DNA from 2 places in the Staphylococcus haemolyticus genome. Region 2 is predicted to be linked to the other one. Evidence: riboswitches for the same ligand, from Rfam matches in the RefSeq annotation. Region 2 holds a riboswitch; the other holds the start of a gene.

The links. A riboswitch is a leader RNA that binds a small molecule or an ion and turns the genes downstream of it on or off. The one in region 2 is predicted to bind S-adenosylmethionine.
Region 1: linked by a shared signal. The riboswitch ahead of metX (homoserine O-acetyltransferase MetX) and the one ahead of metK (methionine adenosyltransferase) in region 2 are both predicted to bind S-adenosylmethionine.

Annotation. Positions count from the first base shown of each region.
Region 1 is NZ_CP035291.1:11,264-19,831, forward strand. Features, by position in the region: gene serS (serine--tRNA ligase) at 1-847, shown strand, start outside; gene EQ029_RS00045 (AzlC family ABC transporter permease) at 1,297-1,992, shown strand; gene EQ029_RS00050 (AzlD domain-containing protein) at 1,989-2,318, shown strand; SAM riboswitch class I at 2,443-2,544, shown strand; gene metX (homoserine O-acetyltransferase MetX) at 2,616-3,584, shown strand; gene EQ029_RS00060 (YybS family protein) at 3,708-4,634, shown strand; gene EQ029_RS00065 (DHH family phosphoesterase) at 4,662-6,629, shown strand; gene rplI (50S ribosomal protein L9) at 6,626-7,072, shown strand; gene dnaB (replicative DNA helicase) at 7,279-8,568, shown strand, end outside.
Region 2 is NZ_CP035291.1:1,068,381-1,076,948, reverse strand. Features, by position in the region: gene EQ029_RS05305 (transaldolase) at 1-369, opposite strand, end outside; gene EQ029_RS05300 (hypothetical protein) at 633-938, shown strand; gene crcB (fluoride efflux transporter CrcB) at 1,031-1,396, shown strand; gene EQ029_RS05290 (fluoride efflux transporter FluC) at 1,393-1,746, shown strand; gene EQ029_RS05285 (aldo/keto reductase) at 1,811-2,647, opposite strand; gene EQ029_RS05280 (hypothetical protein) at 2,926-3,834, opposite strand; gene metK (methionine adenosyltransferase) at 3,928-5,124, opposite strand; SAM riboswitch class I at 5,240-5,350, opposite strand; gene pckA (phosphoenolpyruvate carboxykinase (ATP)) at 5,515-7,107, shown strand; gene EQ029_RS05265 (alpha/beta hydrolase family protein) at 7,171-7,941, opposite strand; gene ytkD (RNA deprotection pyrophosphohydrolase) at 7,922-8,395, opposite strand; gene yidD (membrane protein insertion efficiency factor YidD) at 8,462-8,568, shown strand, end outside.

The sequences.
Region 1 (8,568 bases), 1.1 Mb from region 2:
AAAAATGGCAGACTTTGAACGTGCTGCAAAAATTTCAGGTGCGCGTTTCGTATACTTAACTAAAGATGGTGCATTATTAGAACGTGCATTAATGAACTACATGCTTACTAAACATACAACGCAACACGGTTATACTGAAATGATGACACCTCAATTAGTTAACGCAGATACAATGTTTGGTACTGGTCAATTACCTAAATTTGAAGAAGATTTATTCAAAGTTGAAAAAGAAGGTTTATACACAATTCCAACTGCAGAAGTTCCATTAACTAACTTCTACAGAGATGAAATCATCCAACCAGGCGTATTACCAGAAAAATTCACTGCACAAACAGCTTGTTTCCGTAGTGAAGCAGGATCAGCTGGTAGAGATACAAGAGGTTTAATCCGTTTACACCAATTCGACAAAGTTGAAATGGTTCGTATCGAAAAACCTGAAGATTCTTGGGACGCTTTAGAAGATATGACACAAAATGCTGAAGCAATTCTTGAAGAATTAGGTTTACCATATCGTCGTGTTATCTTATGTACTGGCGACATCGGTTTCAGTGCTAGTAAAACATACGACTTAGAGGTATGGTTACCAAGTTATGACAACTATAAAGAAATTAGTTCTTGCTCAAACTGTACTGATTTCCAAGCGCGTCGTGCTAACATCCGCTTCAAACGTGATGCCGCTTCTAAACCAGAATTAGCACATACTTTAAATGGTAGTGGACTTGCTGTAGGTCGTACATTTGCAGCTATCGTTGAAAACTATCAAAATGCAGATGGTTCAATCACAATTCCAGAAGCATTAGTACCATTTATGGGTGGTAAAACTGAAATCCGTCCTGTTAATGGCTAATTCATGAATAAGTCATAAATCTAGGACAAAATGAATATGTTAGGGCTACATCGAAATTCGCAGTAGCCGACTAAACTGAGAAAATGCTCTTACCGAGCTTTTCTCAGTTTTTTTTTATCCTTACATATGAAATTCTAATATATTAAATTTAGTCCATATCCTCTTAGTATATTTCTAATAATTAATTGCATAAAATTCCACTTTTTCTTAATAAAGGGATGAAGTTAAAAGGGGTATTTTAGACTGCTTTCCAAGAGGTAAATCAACCGTTATAGTCAAAAAATAGACACATTTAAAATCCTTTCAAATCAATACTTCTAAGTAGTCTTTCAGTCTAACATCACACAACCCTGCGTCTAATGTTGTTGCTACTCTAGCATCCGTATATTAGACTAAAATTATTAGTATATTACTTTATAAAATTAAACAGAATAAAGGAGGTTACAAAGATGACATCACATGTGACATTTAAACAGGGCGTTAAAGAATGTATACCTACTTTATTAGGCTACGTTGGAATTGGACTATCATTTGGAATAGTGGCGGCTTCACAACACTTTAGTATTATCGAAATACTATTATTATGTTTGCTTGTGTATGCTGGTGCAGCACAATTTATTATATGTGCGCTTGTGGCTACTGGAACACCGATTTCTGCCATTGTTCTTACAACATTGATTGTCAATTCACGTTTCTTCCTACTTTCAATGACGTTGGCACCTAATTATAAAGATTATGGTATTTGGAATCGACTAGGCTTATCTTCAATTTTGACAGATGAAACCTTTGGCGTTGCAATCACACCTCATTTAAAAGGGGAGAAGATAAACGATCGTTGGTTACATGGATTGAATCTAACTGCATATTCATTTTGGGCACTAGCAAGTATTGTTGGTGCGTTACTTGGTAAATACATATCTAATCCAGATATGTTAGGTCTCGATTTTGCGATTACCGCGATGTTTATCTTTTTAACAATGGCACAATTTGAATCAATCACTTCATCTAAACTTAGAATTTACATAGTACTTATCGTATTTGTCATCGTGATGATGCTCAGTTTAAGCTGGTTTATGCCGTCATACGTAGCAATTTTAATTGCATCTATGTTAGCAGCAACATTAGGGGTGGTGATGGATAAATGACGACATCTTGGCACATGTTTATATTAATCGTGTTATGTGGAATTGTAACTTTAATTATTCGAGTAGTTCCATTCTTAATGATTTCACGTATTCAACTTTCAGAAACGGTAATCAAATGGTTATCGTTTATACCAATTACATTATTTACAGCACTCATCTTAGATGGCATTATTGAGCAACAAGAGGGCGTAGCAGGCTATACACTCAATATCCCATTTGTTTTAGTAACAATTCCAACTGTTTTTGTTGCGCTTTTTACACGAAGTCTTACGACAACCATTCTAGTGGGGATTGTTCTTATAGCAGGTTTACGTTTCTTCTTTTAGAAAAGGTAGGACCTAACAACTAACAATTGAAGTTGGTTATACAATTAGATACAATAAAAGTCTAGAACATAAATGGTACATTGATACTATTTTATAAATACGCAGTAAATGAATAGAGATAAAAAACTTATTAAGAGAAGTGGAGGGACACGGCCCTGAGAAACTTCAGCAACCGGCGATGCATACGCACGGTGCTACTACCAACGAGATACTCGAATGATAAGTAATGGAGACAAATCGCCTCATACTTTAAGAATAGAGTATAGGCGATTTTTTTATTTAAAAGGAGGTAATCGCATGACCAATTACACAGTAGAAACATTAAATCTAGGACCCTTTACAACTGAATCAGGTGAAATGATTGATAATTTACAATTGCGTTATGAACATGTAGGCTATGCTGGTCAACCGCTTGTTGTAGTGTGTCACGCACTTACTGGTAATCATCTAACATATGGCACAGATGACGAGCCTGGTTGGTGGCGTGAAATTATAGACGGTGGTTATATGCCGATTTATGATTATCAATTTCTAACGTTTAATGTTATTGGTAGTCCCTTTGGTTCAAGTTCTCCTTTAACTAATCCAAATTTTCCAAAGCATTTAACTTTGAGAGATATTGTAAAAGCTATTGAACTGGGCATACACGCACTTGGTTTCAACAAGATTAATATTTTAATTGGTGGTAGCCTAGGTGGCATGCAAGTCATGGAGCTTCTATATAATCACCAATTCGAAGTGGATAAGGCGGTTATTCTAGCAGCAACTGATAAGACGTCATCATATAGTCGTGCTTTCAATGAAATTGCACGAGAAGCGATTCATATTGGTGGCAAAGAAGGTCTTAGTATTGCGCGACAATTAGGCTTTCTAACGTATCGTTCATCTAAAAGTTATGACCAACGCTTTTCACCAGATGAAGTGGTGAGTTATCAACGACATCAAGGTAATAAATTTAAAGAAACGTATGATTTGTCATGTTATTTAACAATGCTAAATGTATTAGATAGCCATAATGTTGATCGCGGACGTACTAATGTAGATGATGTTTATCAATCTCTGGATACTAAGGTCTTAACAATGGGCTTTACAGATGATTTATTATATCCAGATGATCAAGTGAGGGCAGTAGGGGAGCGATTTAAATATCATCGTCATTTCTTTGTTCCAGATAATGTAGGTCATGATGGCTTTTTATTAAATTTTAATGATTGGGCACCTAACTTGTATCATTTTCTTAAAGTAACGAAATTTAAGCGGAAATAGACGAAACGGGTAGGTCGCTATGGAAGTAAAAACACATTGTTATAGTCTTATGCTATACCTCAATCTTCACAATTTGTTTTAATTTTGCTTAGAGGTTAAAATAGAAGTTATAGTCAAAATAGTATAGGAGTGGCGAATTTGTTTTCAAAAGTACATCCTAAAGCAACAATTATAGGAACAATTGCACTTGTTATGGTTGCTTTAGTTACGTATGTATTACCAGTACTTGGATTAATTCTATGTTTATTCGCTACAATTCCAGGTATTATTTTATGGAATAAGTCTATTCCATCATTTGGAATTGGAGCTTTGATCACAGTAATTCTTACCACATTGTTGGGTAATACATTTGTATTAAGTGCCATGATTTTAGTTTTAATACTTAGCTTTATTATTGGCCAATTATTGAAAGAACGTGCCTCTAAAGAACGCATCTTATTTATAGCTACAACATATTTAAGTATATTTACTTTAGTCGCATTTATGTTATTACAAACGTTTAAAAAGATACCTAGCGCTACGACATTAATTAAGCCTTTTAAAGATACAATGCATAATGCTGTTGTAACATCAGGTGTTGAAGCAGATTATAAAACAATCTTAGAAGAAGGCTTCCGTCAAATGGCAGTTCAACTTCCAAGTTTTATTATCATTACGGTCTTTATTTTAGTCTTAATTAACTTAATTATTACATTTCCAATTCTTCGTAAATTTAAAGTAGCTACACCAATTTTTAAACCTTTATTTGCTTGGCAGCTTAACCGTTCATTACTGTGGGTATATATGGTTGTTTTACTTTGTGTAATGTTCGCTACTGAACCAAGTACTTTCCAAAGTATCGTGTTAAATTTCGAAGTTGTGTTATCATTACTGATGTATATCCAAGGATTAAGTGTAATTCATTTCTTTGGTAAAGCAAAACGTATACCAAACGCTGTAACGATATTGCTGATGGTTGTGGGGACAATTATTACACCAGCAACACATATCATTGCATTACTTGGCGTACTTGATTTAGGAATTAATTTAAAACGAATGATTAAAAAATGACTTTAAAAAGTGAATAGAGGTGGAATAATGAACCGTCAATCCACTAAGAAGGCTCTACTGATACCATTTATTTTAATGGTACTTACTTCGATTGCACTTGTAGTTGTATGGTTTATCTTTAAACCATTAGTCGCTACAATTGCAGCAGCTATTTTAGTCGTGATGATTATTATTAGCATCGTGTTAGTCAGACAAGCCTTATTGAAAATGGATAATTATGTGGATAACTTAAGTGGTCACATCTCGGCTGGAAGCAACAGAGCAATTAAACGATTACCTATTGGTATGGTCGTGCTTGATGCTGATGACCATATTGAATGGATTAACCAGTACATGTCTGAACACTTAGAAACGAATGTCATCTCAGAACCAGTCAATGAAGTTTTTCCGAATATTTTAAAGCAGCTTGAAAAGGTACAAGAAGTTGAAATCGAACATGGTCAATATCATTACCACGTTCGTCATTCAGAAGAAGAAAGTTGTTTATATTTCTTCGATATTACAGATGAAGTGCAAACTAATGAGCTATATGAAGAATCAAAGCCAATCATCGCAACGTTATTCTTAGATAACTACGATGAAATTACGCAAAATATGAACGACACGCAACGTTCTGAAATCAACTCAATGGTAACGCGAGTGATTAGTCGTTGGGCATCAGAATACAATATTTACTTTAAACGATATAATTCTGACCAGTTCGTAGCGTATTTAAATCAAAAAATATTAGCTGAAATCGAAGAATCTAACTTTGAAATCCTTAGCCAATTACGTGAAAAGAGTGTCGGTTACCGTGCTCAATTAACATTAAGTATCGGTGTCGGAGAAGGTACTGAGAACTTAATCGATCTTGGCGAATTATCACAATCTGGTCTAGATTTAGCATTAGGTCGTGGTGGTGACCAAGTAGCTATTAAGAATATGAACGGAAACGTGCGATTCTATGGCGGTAAGACTGACCCGATGGAAAAACGTACACGTGTAAGAGCGCGTGTTATTTCTCACGCATTAAAGGATATCTTAACTGAAGGCGATAAAGTTATCATTATGGGACATAAACGTCCTGACTTAGATGCTATAGGTGCGGCAATTGGGGTTTCAAGATTCGCATTAATGAATAATTTAGAAGCTTATGTTGTCTTAAACGAGGAAGATATTGATCCAACGTTACGCCGAGTGATGGATGAAATCGATAAGAAACCTGAGTTGAAGGAAAGATTTGTAACATCAGATGAAGCTTGGGATATGATGACATCCAAATCTACGATTGTCGTTGTGGATACGCATAAACCAGAAATGGTATTAGATGAGAACATTCTAAATAAAGCTAATCGTAAAGTCGTGATTGACCATCATAGACGAGGAGAAAGCTTTATTTCTAATCCATTATTAGTATATATGGAACCTTATGCAAGTTCGACTGCAGAACTTGTAACAGAGTTATTAGAATATCAACCAACTGAACAACGTTTAACACGTTTAGAATCTACTGTTATGTATGCAGGTATCATTGTGGATACACGTAATTTCACATTACGTACAGGTTCTAGAACGTTTGACGCGGCAAGCTATTTACGTGCCCATGGTGCAGATACGATATTAACGCAACACTTCTTAAAAGATGACGTCGATACGTATATCAATCGTTCAGAACTTATTCGAACAGTTGAAGTTCAAGATAATGGCATTGCAATTGCACATGGTTCTAACGAAAAAATTTATCATCCTGTTACAGTTGCACAAGCTGCGGATGAGTTGTTAAGTTTAGAAGGTATAGAAGCTTCTTATGTAGTAGCTAAACGTGAAGATAACTTAATCGGTATATCAGCACGTTCATTAGGCTCTATTAATGTTCAATTAACGATGGAAGCCTTAGGTGGCGGTGGTCACTTAACTAACGCTGCAACACAATTGAAAGGATTATCAATTGAAGAAGCGATTGAACAATTACAACAAGCAATTACAGAACAAATGAGTAGGAGTGAAGACGCATGAAAGTAATTTTCACACAAGATGTTAAAGGTAAAGGTAAAAAAGGCGAAATTAAAGATGTACCAGTAGGGTATGCAAATAACTTTTTAATTAAAAATAATTATGCTGTTGAAGCAACTCCAGGTAATTTGAAACAATTGGAACAACAAAATAAACGTGCTGAAGCAGATAGACAAAAAGAAATTGATGATGCTAAAGCGTTAAAAGCTAAATTAGAAGAAATCGAAGTTGAAGTGAGTGCTAAAACTGGTGAAGGAGGCAAATTGTTCGGTTCTGTAAGTACTAAGCAAATTGCTGAAGCACTTAAAACACAACATGATATTAAAATTGATAAACGTAAAATGGATTTACCTCAAGGTATCCATGCATTAGGTTATACAAATGTACCTGTTAAATTAGATAAAGAAGTTGAAGGTACGATCCGTGTTCACACTGTAGAGAAGTAAGAAGCGGATAGGCTCTAAAGCAGTTTTTTGATTTTAATCATTAGAACTACTTACTTAAGCGTATAAACACTTAGGTTAAGTAAAAATATGTATTTGAGTGTCATTTAACCATTCTATGTGAACGAATGACAAAATAATTTTAAACTTTAAACAATGTTGCACTAGGATTTATGAAAATTAAGATGGATTTAGAGGTGTAATGATTAATGGATAATATGTATGAGCAAAAGCAAATGCCACATAATAATGAAGCTGAACAATCTGTCTTAGGTGCAATTATTTTAGATCCACAATTGATTAATTCGACTCAGGAAGTGCTCCTTCCTGAGTCCTTTTATAGAGGTGCCCACCAACACATCTTCAGAGCGATGATGAACTTAAATGAAGATGGTGATGAAATTGATGTCGTAACGTTAATGGATCAATTAACGAAAGAAGGTACATTAAGCGAGGCTGGTGGTCCTCAATATTTAGCGGAACTCTCAAATAATGTACCAACGACACGTAATATTCAGTATTATACAAATATCGTCGCAAACCATGCATTAAAACGCAGATTAATTCAAACTGCGGATAGTATTGCCAACGATGGCTATGATAATGAACTTGAATTAGATGCGATATTAAGTGATGCCGAGCGACGTATTCTTGAATTATCCTCTAATCGTCAGAGTGATGGATTTAAGGATATTAGAGATGTATTAGGACAAGTTTATGAAACAGCTGAAGAGCTCGACCAAAATAGTGGTCAAACGCCAGGCATTCCTACGGGTTATCGTGATTTAGACCAAATGACAGCTGGATTTAATAGAAATGACTTAATTATCTTGGCTGCCCGTCCTTCAGTAGGTAAGACTGCCTTCGCTCTTAACATTGCTCAAAAGGTAGCGACACATGAAGGTAATTATACTGTCGGCATTTTCTCACTTGAGATGGGGGCAGACCAATTAGCAACACGTATGATTTGTAGTTCAGGGAACGTGGATTCCAATCGACTACGTACAGGTACGATGACAGAAGAAGACTGGAATCGATTTACAATAGCAGTCGGTAAATTATCACGTACCAAGATCTTCATTGATGATACACCTGGTATTCGAATTACAGACTTACGTTCTAAATGCCGTCGTTTAAAACAAGAACATGGTTTAGACATGATTGTGATTGACTATTTACAGTTAATTCAAGGTAGTGGTTCACGTGCTTCTGATAACAGACAACAAGAAGTATCTGAAATTTCACGTACTTTAAAAGCGATTGCTCGTGAATTAGAATGTCCAGTTATTGCACTAAGTCAGTTATCTCGTGGCGTGGAACAACGTCAAGATAAACGGCCAATGATGAGTGATATTCGTGAATCAGGTTCTATCGAGCAAGATGCGGATATCGTTGCTTTCTTATATCGTGATGATTATTATAATCGTGGCGAAGGTGAAGATGACGATGACGGTGGAAATTTCGAACCACAATCGAATGATGAAAATGGTGAAATTGAA
Region 2 (8,568 bases):
AATAGTGTAAACTGCAGTAACATTTAAACGCACATTGTCCGCTGATAATTTTTTTATTAACGGAATTGTTGATTCGCCTTTAGTATTCACAACTGGAATTTTGACAAAAACATTATCACCATATTGTTTTAATATTTCAGCTTCTTTTTCCATAGTTTCTAAATCATCAGCGAATACTTCAAATGAAATAGATGCATCTGGAATTTCTTTAACCGCTTCTTCAGCGAATGATTTATAGTCTGTTACACCCGCTTTAGCCATTAAGCTAGGATTAGTAGTGAATCCGTCTACCTCTTTATTTTTATATGCTGCTTTCATTTGTTCAATATCTGCGCCATCTGCAAATACTTCGACATTTAATTTTGCCATTTCATTCTTCCTCCTTTAAGTTCGATTACGATGATAGTTAAATTACATCACAATAGATTTCTTATATGTATATGCTTCTTTTCATATGATGATCAGACTATTCCGCATCAATAAAATATTTATAAATTATTTATATCATTCTTAGAAACACTTGGCGAATGTTTTGCTTTTTAACAAAATTAATTGTCAAATTCACTAGTCACTATTAAATGTTAATTAAAATATGGTAATATGATTATATGATATTAGGTAGGAGGAACATTATGTCTAAGCCAAAAAAATACTTCTATATCTCAATAATTTTACTCATCATAAGTTTTTATTTTAATACATTCAACCCACTATTAAGTCAGCAAATTACTTCTGTTAAATATTTACTTATTGCGTGCAGTATCATTAATGTGATTATATTAATTGCTTCTATTATATTTTCAGATAAAGCGATTAAACATTTAGGTGATAAACAAGGATGGATAAGAATTGCGAGTAAAATTTTGCCAATAATTATCTTGTTTGTTATCTTATTCCATATCTATGCCTCAATTAAGACATTTGGTATATTGTCGTAAACTTTTTTAAATACCAGAACTAACTTTCTAAGTTAAAAAATAATTATCGATTAGTGTTTATCGTAATAAAAATAATGAATAGGTGTGACAAAATGCAATATTTATTTGTGTTTATTGGGGGCTTATTTGGAGCATTACTAAGATATGTCTTATCAACTCTTAATGTCGATTCTGGATTACCACTCGGTACATTAATTGCGAATATTGTGGGTGCATTTTTAATGGGATATTTATCTTCTTTATCCATTCATTTTTTTAAAAATAACCCATTAATTAAAAAAGGTGTCACAACGGGATTACTAGGTGCTTTAACTACCTTTTCAACCTTCCAATTTGAGTTAGTTACAATGTCGCAAAATAATAGTATCGCTTTGCTCTTTATCTATGGCTTAACCAGTTATATAGGAGGCATTCTTTTCTGCTGGTTTGGTGTTAAATTAGGGGGGCAACCTACATGATACATATACTATTTATTATGGTAGGTGGTGGTATTGGTGCTGTTATCAGAGCTTGGTTAACAGATGTCTTTAAAAGTAAAATAACGTCACCTATACCGATTGCAACTTTAATAGTCAATCTCGTTGGTAGTTTCTTAATTGGCTTCGTGTATGGGATAGCTCAAGATTATCAATTATTTTCACTGTTTTTTATAACTGGCGCTCTTGGAGGATTAACAACCTTTTCAACTCTGTCTTATGAAATCGTCCAATTTATTTCACCAAGTTTTAAACCTGTTCAATTTTTTAGTTATTCTATTTTACAATTTGTAATAGGGTTTATCTCTTGCTTTATTGGTTATTCGATATAAATAAATACACTTCATAGTTTTAAGATTAAATCTTGCAACTATGAAGTGTATTTTTATATTTTTATTAATGTCCCTCAAATGTTGCTGGATCAGGACCAATGCGTTGATCTTTGTTTAGAGAATCAATTTGTTCCATTTGTTCATCTGTTAGTTCGAAATCAAAAACATTAATATTTTCCTCTATTCTTTGAGGTGTAACTGATTTAGGAATAACGATGACACCATGTTGCATGTTCCAACGAATGACGACTTGTGCTGCCGATTTATTAACTTCTTTGCCAATTTGATTAAGTGTTTCATCACCTAAGATTTGGGCATTCATAAATGGTGACCATGACTCCATATGGATATTTTGTACTTCTAAATATTTACGTAGTTTATTTTGAGTAAAATATGGGTGAAATTCTACTTGGTTGATGACTGGCTTAATAGAAACTTGAGCTAATAATGCTTCAAAGTGTTCTGCATTGAAGTTACTTACACCAATATTTTTAACCTTATCATCTTTATATAAATCTTCCATACCTTTCCATGTATCAATCATTATTGCTTCATTAGTACCAGGCCAATGAACAAGATATAAATCTAAATAATCTAGTCCTAATTTATTGATACTTGTTTCATAAGCATTTGCAACATTTTCGCGCCCAAAATCTTCAAAATATAGTTTTGATGTAATGAATAAATCTTTACGTTCTAACCCAGTAGCTTCTAGACCTTCTTTAATTCCTAAACCAACTTGTTCTTCATTACCATATACTTTAGCTGTATCAATACTACGATAACCTGAGACAATTGCATGCTTAACTGCCTCCTTACATTCATCGTTATTTTCTACTCTAAAAGTACCAATTCCAACTTTAGGCATTGTGTGACCATTATAAAATTCAATTGTTTCCATAAAAGAAACCTCTTTTCTTTATATTTTAATAATTACTACTCTATTCCCATAATTGTCATTATTGAAAACTTTAATATTAGTTTAGTTTATTATTTTAATAAGCTTCTCCTCAAAATTAAAAAGGGAGTGGGACAGAATTCTTTTTAAATTCGTCGTCCCACCCCCGCAAGGATGACTAGAACTGAAAAAAGCTTGAGTTAAGCGCATTTTCAGTTCAGTCAGCTACTGCGAATTTGCAAAATAGCATCATCATATTATTTATGTCCCAGGCTCTAATACTAATTAAATGATTCAATTTTATCCATAACATTTTGTAATTCATCTACGTTATATTGAATACGTCCATGGAATACAAATTTATTAAAGAACTCATCTAATTGATCAGGTCCAACTAGAACTTTAACACTTGAACTTTGTGCATAATTTGAAATCGTTACGTCTCCATCGTGTTTAGGATTAAAGTATAAAATCGCAGTTGGCGTATATTTAGCCCCTAATTGTGTTTGCAAGTCTGACGCTAGCTTTTCAATTGAAGTAAGTTGTTCTGAGTAATTAACGAATGACAATGAAGATTTATCTTCATTTTGATCGAGTACTAGTGTTTGAGGTGACTTAACATCTAAATCCAAAGTACTAAATACTTGTTCCATCATAGGCAATTCGTTAAATTGCTTACCACTTATACCTTGATAAACATGCCCTTTTAATAGTTGAGAATCTATAATATATAGGCCTGTACGCGTAAGTACAAGGTGACTAATGCGTTCAATATCATTGAATTCATTACTTGGTAAAAAGATGTTTGCCATAATATGCATATCTTCAGGTCTAATACGTTTTTCTTTCACTAAACGATCTCTAATTCCAATTAAGCGCATATCCGTAACATATTCACTTTTGTTTTTTGAGAATAGTTTCAATGCATCAATTTCACGATCTTTACCGCTTACAGTTGCATCAAAATCTTCTTTTTGTTTAGTAACTTGCTTTTTATTTTGTATGCGTTCTTTCTCTAGGGCTTCGTCATGTGACGCTTTCATTTGCTTTTCTTTTAAGTCGTATTCTTCTTTTGTTTTCTGTTTAATATTGTTTTTACTTTTAAGTGTAACTAAGAATAATATTAAACAGATAATTGCAACTACAATTGCTACGATTAAACCAATTTCGATTGGTCCAAATGAATTCATTAAATCAACGCTCCTTTAATCTATCAGTAAATCTAATTATAATGGAAACTATCTATAATTTCGACAATTTCTTTATATTATTTAAAGCGTTTATTAAGCTTGAACAGCATCTTTTAATACATTGACTTTATCTAATTTCTCCCATGGTAACAATACATCTGTTCTACCAAAGTGACCATAAGCAGCAGTTTGTTTGTATATAGGATGCTTTAAATCTAACATTTTAATGATACCTGCTGGACGTAAATCAAAGTTAGCTCTAACAGCTTCAACAAGTTGAGCTTCAGAAACTTTGCCCGTTTTAAATGTATCAATTGAAATTGAAACTGGTTCAGCCACGCCAATAGCATAAGCAAGTTGTACTTCACATTGGTCTGCTAGTCCTGCAGCAACAATATTTTTAGCTACATATCTTGCCGCATAAGCTGCTGATCGGTCTACTTTAGTTGGGTCTTTACCACTAAAGCAACCTCCTCCATGACGTGCATAACCACCATAAGTATCAACAATGATTTTACGTCCTGTTAATCCAGCATCACCTTGAGGTCCACCGATAACAAATCTTCCAGTAGGATTGATAAAGAATTTCGTTTCATTATCAATTAATCCTTCAGGAACTGTTGGGTATATGACATGTTCTTTAATGTCACTTTGAATTTGTTCTAATTCAATATCATCCGCATGTTGAGATGATACTACAATCGTGTCAATACGCTTAGGTTTATCTGATTCGTCGTATTCAACTGTTACTTGAACTTTACCATCCGGTCTTAAATAGTTTAAAATTCCATCTTTACGTACATCAGATAAACGTTTAGCTAATTGATGAGATAAAAAGATAGGTAAAGGCATATATGTTTCTGTTTCATTTGTAGCATATCCGAACATTAAACCTTGGTCACCGGCACCAGTAGCTTCAATCTCTTCTTCTGAAATATCATTTCTGTATTCAAGTGCTTTGTCAACACCTTGTGCAATATCAGGTGACTGCTCATCGATTGCAGTTAAAACTGCCATAGTTTGGTAATCATAGCCATATTTAGCACGAGTATAGCCAATACCTTTAATTGTTTCTCTTACAACTTTAGGGATATCTACATAGGTTGATGTAGATATTTCACCTGAAATTAGAGCCATTCCAGTTGTTACAGTAGTTTCACAAGCAACACGTGCATTGGGGTCATCTTTTAAGATTTCATCTAAAATGGCATCAGATACTTGGTCAGCAATCTTATCTGGATGTCCTTCTGTCACTGATTCTGAAGTAAATAAACGTTTATTGTAAGTCATGATTTGCTCCTTTTATAACTATATTTACGAAAATTCTCTTTTAAATGTGAGCTCAAAAATAAAAGAGCCTTCTTCACTATTCAAGACAGAGAGAAGGCTCTTAAACGTCCATTCGCTCTTATCGTTCAGACGAATATATGTCTGCAAACGGTTTGGCACCTTTCTTTTAAAAAAGAGGTTGCTGGGTTTCATTGGGTCCATGTCCCTCCACCACTCAGGATAAGAGAATCCGTTAAGAACTATACTACCTAATTCATTTATTAATGTCAATTTTGTTTTTAAATGGTTTTTGTTTTTTCCAGGTGGAATAATTACGGCATTATGTTATACTATTTTCATGTAAAGGCTTACAATATTGAATTTCTATAACACACGCTGGAGGGATTGGGTATGTCAGTAGATACATACGGCGAAACACCTAAAATTAAAAAATTATTGGAAAAAGAAAGCTCTCTTTTTCAGCTTTCAACAACTCAACTTTATTACAAAATTATGGATAATAATGAAGGAGAATTAACTGAACTTGGTGCTATCAATGCGAGCACAGGTAAATACACTGGACGTTCACCTAAAGATAAATTCATTGTTACAGAACCTTCTTATAAAGATAATATTCATTGGGGAGATATCAACCAACCTATCGATGAAGAAACTTTCTTAAATCTCTACTCTAAAGTTTTAGACTATCTTGATAAAAAAGACGAACTTTACGTTTTTAATGGTTATGCAGGTAGTGACAAAGACACACAATTGAAACTTACAGTTATCAATGAACTTGCATGGCACAACCTTTTTGCTCAAAACATGTTTATCCGCCCAGATTCTAAAGAAGAAGCTAGTAATATAAAACCTAACTTCACAATTGTTTCAGCACCTCACTTTAAAGCTGATCCTGAAGTTGATGGAACTAAATCTGAAACTTTTGTTATCATTTCATTCAAACATAAAACCATTTTAATTGGTGGTACAGAGTATGCTGGTGAGATGAAAAAAGGTATCTTCTCAGTAATGAACTATTTGCTTCCAATGCAAGATATTATGAGTATGCATTGTTCTGCGAATGTTGGAGATAAAGGAGACGTAGCCTTATTCTTCGGATTATCAGGTACAGGTAAAACAACTTTATCAGCAGCACCTGATAGAAAATTGATTGGTGATGATGAACACGGTTGGAATAAAAACGGTATTTTCAATATTGAAGGTGGTTGTTACGCAAAAGCAATCAACCTTTCTAAAGAAAAAGAACCTCAAATTTATAACGCGATTCAATACGGTACTATATTAGAGAATACTGTGGTTAACGAGCGTGGTGTTGTTGATTTCGATGATAATTCATATACTGAAAATACACGTGCTGCTTATCCAATTCATCACATTGATAATATTGTATTACCATCTAAAGCAGCACATCCTAATACAATAATTTTCTTAACTGCTGACGCATTTGGTGTACTTCCACCTATTGCTAAATTAACTAAATCTCAAGCGATGTACCATTTCTTAAGTGGTTTCACTTCTAAATTAGCTGGAACTGAGCGTGGCGTTACTGAACCAGAACCATCATTCTCAACTTGTTTTGGTGCACCTTTCTTACCACTTAATCCTATTAAATATGCAGATTTATTAGGTGAGCTAATAGATAAACATGAGGTTGATGTATATTTAGTTAACACTGGCTGGACTGGTGGTAAATACGGCGTAGGTAGACGTATTAGTCTACATTACACTCGTTATATGGTAGATCAAGCAATTAAAGGTAAATTGAAAAATGCAGAGTTCACAAAAGATGAGAAATTTGGTTTAAGTATTCCTACTGAAATGGAAGATGTTCCAAAAACAATACTGAATCCAATTAATGCTTGGAGTGATTCTGATAAATATCGCGCTCAAGCGGATGACTTAATTAAACGTTTTGAAGAAAACTTCAAGAAATTCGGTCCAGAAGTTGAAGAAATTGCTAACACTGGTGGCTTTAACAAATAATTAATATTTATTAAAAAGACAATGTATAAGGCATACTATACTGAAACCTTATACGTTGTCTTATTATATTTCTTCACATTTCGTCATCCATTGATGCACATAATCGAGCGCTAATTTCATTGCTTGTGGTCTAGGTACATGCCCTTCATCAAGTTGATAAAATGTATCATGAACAACACCTTTTAATTTCAATTGTTCTTCCAAGTAATTGGCATGATGAATACCTACTTGTTTATCCTTGCCACCATGAACGATTAAAATTGGTGGACTATTAGAATCAATAAGTTTTATCGCATCTCTTTGGTCATAAGATTCTTTATTTTTGGAAGGATGTCCTACCATTCGACGCAACATCCCTCTTAAATCAGTACGTTCTTCATACATCAAGTGCATACTTGATACACCACCCCAGATGATGTAACTATCGACTGGGTAATCTTGATATGTAAGTAGTCCTTGTATTCCACCTCTTGAAAAACCAATCATGTGTATATATGCATTAGGAAATCGTTGTTTAAGTATCTTTATGAGATAGGTAACATCTTTTAAATCAGCGTTAGCAAACTCATCTCTACCTTCACTTCCATTACTTCCTCTATAATAAGGACCTACAACTAAGGTATTATCATTTGCAAACTGCATTAGTCTTGCTGCACGTACACGTCCGACTTGTCCCTTACCTCCTCGCAAATATACTACGATTCTTTTTACTGTCTTCGTTAAAGGACACATCTGTAATGCTTTTACTTTTAAGCCATCAACTTTATAAGTAATTTCATCGAATTGGTGTGTTCTTGATGCTATAGGCATTTTCTTAGTCACGATAATATCCAAGTTCTATCATCCTCTCAACACATTTAAGAATTGCATTATCTTGTATTAAATAACTTTGTTTATCTAATGGAATAGAATTAATATTATCAAATAATAATGGCCCTCTCGTTTCTAAATAATCACTTTTCTCTTTAAATGATTTAACCTTCACGATATATACATCTTTTTTGAAAATTGAGTTATCGAATGTATGAACCTGATATTGAGCAATATAATCTATCGTTTCAGGTATGCCTCCTGTTTCTTCAAAAAGCTCTCTCTTGATAGCTTGTATGCTTTCTTCTCCTTTTTCAACCTTACCACCCGGGAACTCGATGCCACGTAATTTATGATGGGTAAATAGTAACTGACTCTGATATAACGGAATAGCTAAAACATGATTACCATCTGGATGGTCGTTGTTCGTTTTGTAACACATTGTGACACGTCTATTATCTTTATCTAGAAACTCCATGTTCCATACTACTCCCTTCAATATGTTAAACTTATTTATAATCGTATTACTTGTTGGAGGCCTATAATGTTAAAAAAATTATTTCTTGGAATAATCCATATATATCAACGCTATATTTCACCTATGACACCACCCACATGCCGATTTTATCCTACGTGTTCAGAATATACACG